Regions from separate parts of the Bradyrhizobium sp. CCBAU 53415 genome, predicted to be linked through region 3. Evidence: predicted binding sites of a transcription regulator. Region 3 holds the regulator's gene; each other region holds the start of a gene.
What was found. The regulator LexA, encoded in region 3, represses DNA repair genes until DNA is damaged. The targets are predictions, from matches to a motif close to TGTTCNNNNTGTGTTCNG.
Positions count from the first base shown of each region.

Region 1: XH87_RS24870 (ribonuclease T2 family protein) is a predicted target of LexA. The motif match lies at 1,572-1,589, and genes of this name have one in related genera.
Region 2: XH87_RS27810 (helicase-related protein) is a predicted target of LexA. The motif match lies at 1,717-1,734, and genes of this name have one in related genera.

Region 1 is NZ_LBJF01000026.1:174,660-178,149, reverse strand. Features, by position in the region: gene XH87_RS24875 (23S rRNA (adenine(2030)-N(6))-methyltransferase RlmJ) at 1-675, opposite strand, end outside; gene XH87_RS24870 (ribonuclease T2 family protein) at 833-1,525, opposite strand; gene XH87_RS24865 (hypothetical protein) at 1,659-2,120, opposite strand; gene XH87_RS24860 (hypothetical protein) at 2,304-2,597, shown strand; gene XH87_RS24855 (DUF3617 domain-containing protein) at 2,642-3,172, shown strand; gene XH87_RS24850 (ATP-binding protein) at 3,201-3,490, opposite strand, start outside.
Region 2 is NZ_LBJF01000026.1:773,627-777,116, reverse strand. Features, by position in the region: gene XH87_RS27815 (DUF3108 domain-containing protein) at 409-1,230, shown strand; gene XH87_RS27810 (helicase-related protein) at 2,005-3,490, shown strand, end outside.
Region 3 is NZ_LBJF01000017.1:23,049-26,538, forward strand. Features, by position in the region: gene XH87_RS09855 (ComEC/Rec2 family competence protein) at 1-513, shown strand, start outside; gene XH87_RS09860 (hypothetical protein) at 623-1,057, opposite strand; gene lexA (transcriptional repressor LexA) at 1,611-2,312, opposite strand; gene XH87_RS09870 (molybdopterin molybdotransferase MoeA) at 2,489-3,490, opposite strand, start outside.

The DNA of each region.
Region 1 (3,490 bases), on a different contig from region 3:
TTTGCCCGGCGGTTTTGCTGCAGCTGCGAGCCGGGCGACCGCTTGGGCAAGCGCGTCGGTGGCGCGCCGGTTCTTGGCCGGATACCAAATTACATAGATACCGGTCGGCCATTTCGCGAAGGCCGCCGAGAAGGCTTCGCCGAGCCGCTCGAACTCGTCCTTTGCCTCGAAGGGCGGGTCGATCAGCACGAGGCCGCGCCGCTCCTTCGGCGGCACGAAGGCCGGCAGCGCCACCCAGCCGTCGAGATCGACCACGCGGGCCTGTTCGTCACGGCGCAGCACGTCGATCAGCGCTTTCCACGCCTTCGGTTCGAGCTCGCAGGCGACGAGCCGGTCCTGCGGCCTGAGCAGGCCGCGCGCGATCAGCGGCGAACCCGGATAGGCCTTGAGTTCGCCCCTCGGATTGAAGGCGCGGACGATGTCGAGATAGGGCTTGGTCAGCGCCGCGGTCTCGTTCGACAGGCGCGCCTGCAGCAGCCGCGCAATGCCGGTCAGCCATTCGCCGCCCCGGCGCGCCTCGTCGCTGTCGAGATTGTAGAGGCCGGCGCCGGCATGGGTGTCGATGACGCGGAACGCCGCCGGCTTGTCCTGCAAATATGTGAGGATGCGAGCCAGCACGATGTGCTTGATGACATCGGCGAAGTTGCCGGCGTGGAAGGCGTGGCGGTAGTTCATGGCGGAGAGTTACGACATCGCGAGACGAAAGTAACTGCCGTCGTTCCCGGGCGCGCGAAGCGCGAGCCCGGAATCTCGAGATTTTCAGGTGCGCAATTGCGCACCATAGTTCGGCGCTCGCGCACCGCCCTGGAATGACGACCAGAGTGTTGTGCCTTCAACCTCCCCTGATCGGCGGCATCGTCACTTGCTCGCGGCGGCAGGCGCGGCGCTCGATCTCGTCGCAGGCGCGGAATTGCAGATCCTTGCTGAGGCAGATGCGGACCTCGGAGAGCCGTGTCCGGTTGCAGGTGACCGACACGGCGGCACTGCTGAGACCCGGATTGGCCTTGATGAAGGCCTCCTCGACCTCTGCCGGCGCCACGGTCTTGGCCTGCGACAGATCGAGATATTCGGGCGGGATCTTGATCGCGGCGCGCGCCTTGCGGATCGTCTCGAAATAGCTGCGGCCCTCGAGCCCCGAGCAGGTGCCATGCTTGTCCCACTCGTTGAAGATCAGGCCCGGCGCCGGCATCAGGTCGAGCATCGAGGAGACGATGCCGCGATTCAGCCGCGGTGCCGGCCGCTGGCAGTATTCCGGAAAACCGTTCTCATATTGCGGCCAGAGCCCATGCACCACAAAGGCGTAGGGGCGTCCACCGCACTGGATCTGGGAGCGGCCGCCGCGCTCGGCTGTCTCCTCGCAGAACGAGGGCGACCACGACAGCGACAGCACATAGAAGTCGAACTCGCCCGGCGCGTTCTGCCGCTTGTCCTGGGCCTTGGCGCCGCCGGCGAGCGACGCCACCCCGGCGGCAAGGGTGAGTGAGATCACAAGACGGGAGAACGAACGCAATCTGGAATGAAACATGGCGACGCCCCTCAACTAGACTGTGCAAGCGAGCCTAGCAGGCAACGTGAACATTTCAAGAACAAATTTCGGGCGCCGGTCGTTCGGCCGCTTGATCGGGCCGAACCAGGGCTTTCCAATCAGGGCTCTCCAATCAGGGCTTGGCGGCGCGGCAGGCCGGGTTGTAGGCCCAGTTGCGATCGAGCCCGACCACGCACCATTCGACGCCATCGCCATAGCCGGCGAAGCCAGCATCCTCGGCGATCGAGAAGTGGACTTTGCGCACCTTGCCGTCATTGAGCATGGCGTCGCCGGTGCAATAGCGGCGCGGAATGTTGTCGGACTGCCAGGGCCGGAACGCGACCTCGCGAACGGCGGAGAAGCCGGTGATCTTCAACGAGGAATTCCAGAACGAGCTTTCTTTCTCCCAGAACTGGGTGGCGATCGTCGGCAGTGCCTTGTCGCAATCGACAACATTGCCGTCATAGCGCGGCCCGCTCAGCCAGAAATTCATCTCAAGCGGATTGGCGGCCCTGGCCTCTCCAAGCGACAGCGCCCCGAACATGAGGCCGAGCACGGCGGCAAAGCGAAGCGATTTCGGGGAGGGGGCGCACATGGTCAATCCAGACAGCTAGGTCTTGCGAAGGTCGGACCGTGCCGCGAAGGCCGGAAGAGGTCAAGTGCAACGCGGCAACACTTCGCCGGGAGTTGAGCACGAGGTCGCGGCCGGCGGGGCTTCCGTTCTTTTCACATCCATCTCGGCACCGTAGACTGGAGCCAACCAATTGGAGTGACGGGAATGCGAATCATTGCGGCCGCGGGCCTTCTGGCCCTGGGTATGATGGCGAGCCAGTCGGCGCGCGCCGATATCCTTCCGGTACCGCCGTTCAAGGGCAACGACACCGGCGGCATCATCGCCTATTCGATGGCGTCCCAGGTCGACGCGCGTCAGGTCGCGGTCGATCACTGCGCACGCTATGGCAAGGTCGTGAAGTTTCTTGGAGTGCAGGCCTATGAGGGCGGTTACATCTCGTTCTCCTGCCGCTGGGTGCCCTATGGCGCCGCCGGGCGGCCGCTCCGCACGCTCTACTGAGACGCTGTCGTCACGCCGCGACTCTCGGCCCGGGAGCCTCCCACATGACGCGCAAGCTCGCTTTGCTCGGCTCGACGCTTTGCCTTTCGTTGTCGGCAGGCAGCGCCGGCGCCGACGACCTGCCGGTGCGCAAGGCTGGTCTTTGGGAAATGAAGCTGGTCACATCAGGCTCGCCCATGCCTGAGATGACCATGCAGCACTGCACCGACGAGACCGTCGACAGGGAGATGAGCAACAACGTCTCCCCGATGGCCAAGCAGATCTGCGCCAAGCAGGATATCAAGAAGACCGCGACGGGCTATGTCAGCGACTCCGAGTGCAACGTCGCCGGCGTAAACACGACGTCGCATGCCGAGATATCAGGCGATTTCAACTCGGCCTATACGGTGAAGACCACCTCGCATGCGCAAGGCGGCGTCGCCGGCGCGGCCGGCCGCGATACCACCATGACGCTGCAAGCCAGGTGGTTAGGAGCCTGCAAGCCGGACCAGAAGCCCGGCGACATCGTGATGCCCGGCGGCTTCAAGATGAACATGCGCGACATGGACAAGCTGAAGGCGCTCCTGCCGAAGTAGGCGCGAGAGTTTGTTGCGGTAGATTCCGCTACACTGGAATCCTCACGCTCGCCCTCAATCCACCCATCGGGCTGTCGCCCAGCGTGATGTCGCCGCCGTGGGAGCGGGCGATGTCGCGGGCGATGGCAAGGCCAAGGCCGGTGCCGCCTTCGTCCTGGTTGCGCGCGTTGTCCAGCCGCAGGAACGGCTTGAACACTTCTTCGCGCAAGTGAGCGGGAATGCCCGGGCCGTCGTCGTCGATGGTGACGGTCAAATAACGGTGATCGCGCTGGCCGGTGATGGCGATGTTCCTGCCGTAGCGCGCCGCGTTGGTGATGA
Region 2 (3,490 bases), on a different contig from region 3:
CTTCGCCAAGGCTTCGGCGGGCCGAGCACCCCTGTGGGCCTCGGCGTAGCCCTTGGCGGAGCCGGGACCGGGCGATCCAGTACACCGAGACGGCTGTGGTCGGCCAGAGGGGCCGCGGCGTACTGGATGCCCCGGTCGAGCCGGGGCATGACGGTGGAATGTGGGGAGAGAGGATTACCTCCCGATCACCAAAACGGCAATGATTGTCGCGCCTTACCATCACATAAAGGGCGTATTCGCCGCCGAAATATCAGCTGGAGTTCCGACCCCGACAGGTCCGGACACATTGTTTGCCGCGGTTTTTGGTTTAAGTAACAGCGCATCGCGCCCCGATTGGATTGTTTCGTGCCTGCAACGTCGCATTTTGCGCAAGACCTGCGCCCGGCCAGTCCGCGCCCGGCGCGCTGGCTGGCTGCCATTTGCGCGCTGGCCCTGGCTTGGGGCCTGGCGTGGGGCGCGGTGCCGGCGGCGGCGCAGGGCAAGCTCGAGGCGCAGTATGAGGCTTCGCTCGCCGGCATTCCCGTCGGCAAGGGCGGCTGGAACATCGACATCCAGGACGACGTGTTTTCGGCGGCGGCCGCGGGCGGCACCACGGGGCTGCTGAAATCGTTCACGGGCGGGTCCGGCACCGGCGCCAGCCAGGGGCGCGTCGTCGGCGGCGCGCTGGTGGCGACCGGCTACCAGGCCTCCACCACCACCCAGAAGAAGACCGAAGAGATCCGCATCACGCTCGACAAGGGCAATGTGAAGGACTTTGCGATCCTGCCGGAGCCGCCGGTCGATCCGGACCGCATCGTCGTCACCGACGCCCATCGCCGCGGCGTCTGGGACCCGATGACGGCCTCGCTGCTGCGCGTGCCCGGCACCGGCGATCCTGTCTCGCCCGAGGCCTGCCACAGCTCGGCGCCCGTGTTCGACGGCCGCATGCGCTACGACCTCAAGCTCGATTTCAAGCGCATGGAGACCGTGAAGGCCGAAAAGGGCTATCGTGGCCCGGTCGTGGTCTGCGCGATCTATTTCGTGCCTGTCGCCGGCTACATCCCCGACCGTCCCGTGATCAAATACCTCGCCGCCCAGCGCAACATGGAGATCGCGTTCGCCCCCGTCGCCGGCACGCGCATCCTGGTCCCGTTCTGGCTGAAAGTGCCGACGCCGCTCGGGCCCGCCATGCTGGAAGCGACGAGCTTCATCACCACAGCCCAGCCGCCAAGGGTGGCGAAGACGCAGTAAAAGCCGTAGCGGCGGTCCGCGTTTACCCTCCCCTGGAGGGGTCCGGGACGAGCGTAGCTCGCCCGTGGGTCGATCGCGCGCAGCGCGAGCGGGGTGGGGTGATCTCTCCGCACGGAGACTGCCCGAATGGAGAGATCACCCCACCCCGACGCCCATGTCGCTGCGCTCCCTGTGCGCCGACCCTCCCCCTCCAGGGGAGGGTAAGGGAATCTTCGCAAAATCAATGACTTACCTACTGTGCATGGGGTTGTTTTCGCACTTTTTGTTCTGGCCTGTCTTGCCAGGTCTCGCCCGGCGGGAATCCATTTGACTCCTCTCCGATTCTGATTCGACTCCGCGCCGTCCCCAGCTTTAAGGAATTCGCCCTTCACACGCCGCTTGCGCGGCGGCCCGAACCTCCATCTAGTGCGCAGCCAACACGAGTCCCGCGACATGTTGCGTGAACGGAACGGGACTCAACGGGGAGTCAGCGATTCGGCCGCGATTCGTTCTAGAGTCGTTCCGAAGCTTAAAGCGAACGGGAAAAACGTCGCAAAGTGAGACAGTTGCGGAAGGTTCGGGGAGGGCCGCCACATGCTCCACTGTCATGCCCCGGCTTGACCGGGGCATCCAGTACGCCGCGGCTTCTCGGCTCAATCATTGCCGTCTCTGGAATACTGGATCGCCCGGTCGAGCCGGGCGATGACAGCGGTAGGCGTATTTGGCGCCAGCCCCCGGCCCGCCCCATTGCAGCACTGACATTCGCCCAAATCGCCACTACCTAATCGCCCAGACATGGCCTTTTCCTCCTCCCCCTTCGCTTCCGAGCGCGCCCTTCACGATCGAGTGCCTGGCGCGGGCGTCACCGCGGTGCTCGGGCCGACCAACACCGGCAAGACCCATCTCGCCATCGAGCGGATGCTCGCGCATCCCTCGGGCATGATCGGCCTGCCGCTGCGCCTGCTCGCGCGCGAGGTCTACAACAAGATCGCCGACAGGGCGGGCGCCGCCAGCGTCGCGCTCGTCACCGGCGAGGAGAAGATCAAGCCGAAGAATCCGCGCTATTGGGTCTCGACCGTCGAGGCGATGCCGCGCGACATCGACGTCTCTTTCCTCGCCGTCGACGAGGTCCAGATCGCGAGCGATCTCGAACGCGGCCACGTCTTCACCGATCGCATCCTCAACCGCCGCGGCCGCGACGAGACGCTGCTGCTGGGCGCCGCCACCATGCGTCCGATCATCGAGCGGCTACTGCCGGGCGTGTCCATGATCACGCGGCCGCGCCTGTCCAGCCTCGAATTCGCCGGCGACCGCAAGATCACGCGCCAGCCGCGCCGCACCGCCATCGTCGCGTTCTCGGCGGATGAAGTCTACGCCATCGCCGAGTTGATCCGCCGCCAGCATGGCGGCGCCGCCGTGGTGCTGGGATCGCTCTCGCCCCGCACCCGCAACGCGCAGGTCGCGATGTTCCAGAACGGCGACGTCGACTATCTCGTCGCCACCGACGCCGTCGGCATGGGCCTCAATCTCGACGTCGACCACGTCGCCTTCGCCTCCGACCGCAAGTTCGACGGCTACCAGTTCCGCCGCCTGACGCCGTCGGAATTCGCGCAGATCGCCGGCCGCGCCGGGCGCGCCACCCGCAACGGCACCTTCGGCACCACGGGCCGCTGCGCGCCGTTCGAGCCCGAGCTGGTCAACGCGCTGCAGAACCACACCTTCGATGCCGTGAAGGTGCTGCAATGGCGCAATTCGAAGCTGGATTTCTCCTCGCTCGGCGCGCTGCAGGTGTCGCTGAACCTCGCCCCCGGCCACGAGACGCTGACGCGCGCGCCTGTTGCCGAGGACATGCGCGTGCTCGACCACGCCACCCGCGACGGCGAGGTGCGCGATATCGCGCATGGCAAGGCCGCCGTGGAACGGCTCTGGGAAGCCTGCCAGGTCCCGGACTACAGAAAGCTGTCGCCGGCCGCCCATGCCGAGCTGGTGACGACGCTGTACGGCTTCCTGATGCGGAAGGGCTGCATCCCGGATGCCTGGTTCGAGTCCCAGGTCACCCAGGCCGACCGCATCGACGGCGACATCGACACGCTGTCGGCCCGAATCGCCCAGATCCGCACCTGGACCTTCGTCGCCAACCGCCCGGACTGGCTGAGGGACCCCGAGCGCTGGCAGGGGATCACGCGGGAGGTCGAAAATAAATTATCGGATGCGCTCCATGAACGCTTGACTGAGCGTTTCGTTGATCGCCGGACCAGTGTATTGATGCGCCGCCTGCGGG
Region 3 (3,490 bases):
GACGGCGCGAGCGTCGCGGTCCGCGGCGGGGATGGGCGCCTGCATGTGATCCGCGCGAGCAAGGATGGCTTCCTGCTGAGGGAGTGGCTGGCCGCCGATGCCGATCCGCGCGATGCCGGCAACGCCTCGTTGGCGAGCGGTGTGTCATGTGACGAGTCCGGCTGCGTGACGCCGCTCGCGGACGGACGGCTGGTCGCGCTTTCCCTGCGCATCGACGCGCTGATCGATGATTGCAGCCGCGCCGCGCTGGTGGTGACGGCGCGGCCTGCGCCGCCCGATTGCGCGGCGATGGTGGTCGATCGGCCGCGTCTCGCCAGTCAGGGCGCGCTGGCTCTGACGCAGCGCGGTGACGGCTTCTCGGTTCAGGCGGTGAGGGCCAGAGGCACGAGCCGCCCTTGGCTGCCGGCCGGCGCCGGCGAGGGCGATTTCAGCGGCGACCTTGCGCCGAGGGCCGCGGCGCCCCGCAACCGGGACGCAACGCCATCCGAGACCGACTTGCAGGCTGACGATTGAGGACAGGGGGATGGGATTCCGTTGGACGCAAACCATGCCATCTCGCCGGCCTCGGCCGGCGATGGCATTTCAATCCTGGCCCTCGACCGATGAGCCGGGGGCGACGACGTCAGCCGATCGGCAGGCGCGTGATCGTGGGCCGCGTGCCGGCGACGGTCTGCGGCTTGTGCTCACGCTCGCCAACCGGCTGGGTCACCGGCAATTGCAGCACGGTCGCGCGCTGGCCTTCGACCAGCTGTGTCACCAGCACGTATTTGCCGTCGGGGAATTCGATCGCGTCATGATGGCGATCGGGAATGTGCGGATCGACCTTGCCGAACTTGCCGACGCGGGAGTTGACGGTGCGCGTCCAGATCCAGCGGTTGTCGTAACGGACATTGTCGGCGAAAGCGAGCTCCGTTCCCGGCAGCAGGCAGACCGCGACGGACAGATCGGCTTCGGAGGCGAAGCCGCGGGTCGAAGTTCCGCGGAAGGTTGTCGTGACGATCGTCTCGCCGACTTCGGCGGGGCGAGTCGCGACGGCATGCAGGCTGTAGTCACACATCGGGTGCTCCTCATGCGAAGATAGCAACCCGCACCTCCTTTGGAGGCACAGGCCTCTATCAAGGTGAAAGTATACGACGCTCTGCTTGGTTGTAGGCAAATCTGCGGCTGGGCCTCGCAAGCCGCGATCACATTATCTTTCCTGGTTTCGATAGGAACAAAGCTCACTCCTGCGCATTCGACGGCGCATCTCGGCGCCCCGCGGGTGCCGACCGACTCGCTATTGCCAGCTCGATTGCTGAGGCTGCGCGATGCACCGCGCGCGTTGCGGATATGCTCGCTGACCGCCGCTTCATTGCGCACATGGCGGTGTCATTGTGTGGCAACGGCTTGCAGCGCTGATGCTGCGATCAGCGCTGCAACGATTGTCCATGAAGGATCTGGCGCATGGCGCCGGCTCGAACTTTCAGGCCGCGAAGCCATGTTGCTTCGAGCGGCGTGCCGAGGATGCAGCGCCGGAAGAGGGGCCGGATAATCTGAGCAGAACCGGAATGACCATCCAGCCGGAGCGGATACGATCCGCTCCAATCGGTGTCGGGCGGCCGCCGGACCGGTCAGTACTTCCGGTAAAGCCCGATCAGCTTGCCCTGGATCTTCACGCGGTTCGGCGGAAGGATGCGGACCTCATAGGCGGCATTGGCGGGCTCTAGCGCGATCGAGGCGCCGCGGCGGCGGAAGCGCTTGAGCGTGGCCTCCTCGTCGTCGATCAGCGCCACCACGATGTCGCCGGTATCGGCGCTCTCGTTGCGCTGGATCAGCGCCATGTCGCCGTCGAGGATGCCGGCCTCGACCATCGAATCGCCGCGCACTTCGAGCGCGTAGTGCTCGCCCGAGCCGAGCATGTCGGGCGGCACGCTGATGGTGTGGCTGCGGGTCTGCAACGCCTCGATCGGCGTGCCGGCCGCGATGCGGCCCATCACGGGCACCGCGACGGGACGTTCGCCCTCGTCCGCAGGCGGGCTGGAGGTTGCGCGCACCTTGCCGAGATTGCCCTCGATGACGCTCGGCGTGAAGCCGCGGCGATTGCCGGCGGCGGCCTGGAGCTCGGGCAGCTTGATCACCTCGATGGCACGGGCGCGGTTGGGCAGGCGGCGGATGAAGCCGCGCTCCTCGAGCGCAGTGATCAGGCGATGGATGCCCGACTTCGAGCGCAGATCGAGCGCATCCTTCATCTCGTCGAAGGACGGCGGCACGCCGCTTTCCTTCAGACGTTCGCTGATGAACCGCAGAAGCTCGTATTGTTTGCGTGTCAACATCTCGACCAAAGTCCCCCGGTTGATGTCGTTCGATTCCGAGACGATGAAATCAGCGATAAGCCGCTACATCCTCGAAACAAATCATGAACGGACACTATATGTTCGATATGTGTTCCGCAACTGCTTAATTTAGCGTGAACGCGACGAAGTTCGCGGACCGCGTGTGGCCGCGCGACTTAAAGGGGGAGCCGCAGCACCTCGCAAGGCGTGCCGGCCTCGGCCTTCGGCGCGAACGGTGCGCGTACGAGAAGTGCCTGTGCCGCAGCGAGATTCGCAAGCAGAGAGGAGTCCTGATGGCTGACGGGAAGGGCGACGAGCGTGCCGTCGCCGCCTGTCTCGAGGCGCGCACGCAGATAGTCCTCGCGCTGGTCGTTGGCGCCGAGATCGCGGCCCAGCACGGCGCGCTCGCGGTGATGATGAATCACCGAACGGCCCGACAGGGCGCGAATCAGCGGCACCATGAACAGGAAGGCACACACGTATGATGACACGGGATTGCCGGGCAGGCCGATCACGCGCATGGCGCCGAGCCGTCCGTGCATCATCGGCTTGCCGGGCCGGATCGCGATCTTCCAGAACGCCATCGCGATGCCTTCGCCCTCGAGCGCCTGCTGGACCAGATCGTGGTCGCCGACCGACGCACCTCCGGTCGTGATCAGGATGTCGGCGCCGCTGTCGCGGGCGCGGCGGATGCCGGCGGAAGTGGCCTCCAGCGTATCGGCGGCAACGCCGAGGTCGATGGTCTCGGCGCCCTCGCTGCGGGCGAGCGCGTGCAGGGCATAGCCATTGGAATAGACGATCTGGCCGCGGCCGGGCGTGGTGCCCGGCAACACCAGTTCGTCGCCGGTCGCGAGGATCGCGACCTTCGGACGGCGGCAGACGGCGAGCTGCGGGTAATTCATCGCAGCCGCGAGCGCGAGATCGCGCTCGGTGAGACGGGTACCCTTGCGCAGGAGCACGTCGCCTTCAGAGAAGTCGACGCCGGCGGGACGAATGTGCCGACCGGGAATCGCGGCTTCCCTGATCGTGATGCGCTTGCCCTCGGCAACCGTATCCTCCTGGATCACGACCGCATCGGCACCATCGGGAATGACGCCACCGGTGAAGATCCGAACGGCTTCGCCGGGGCCAATCCTTCCCGCGAACGGACGGCCCGCCGCGACCTCACCGATGACCGT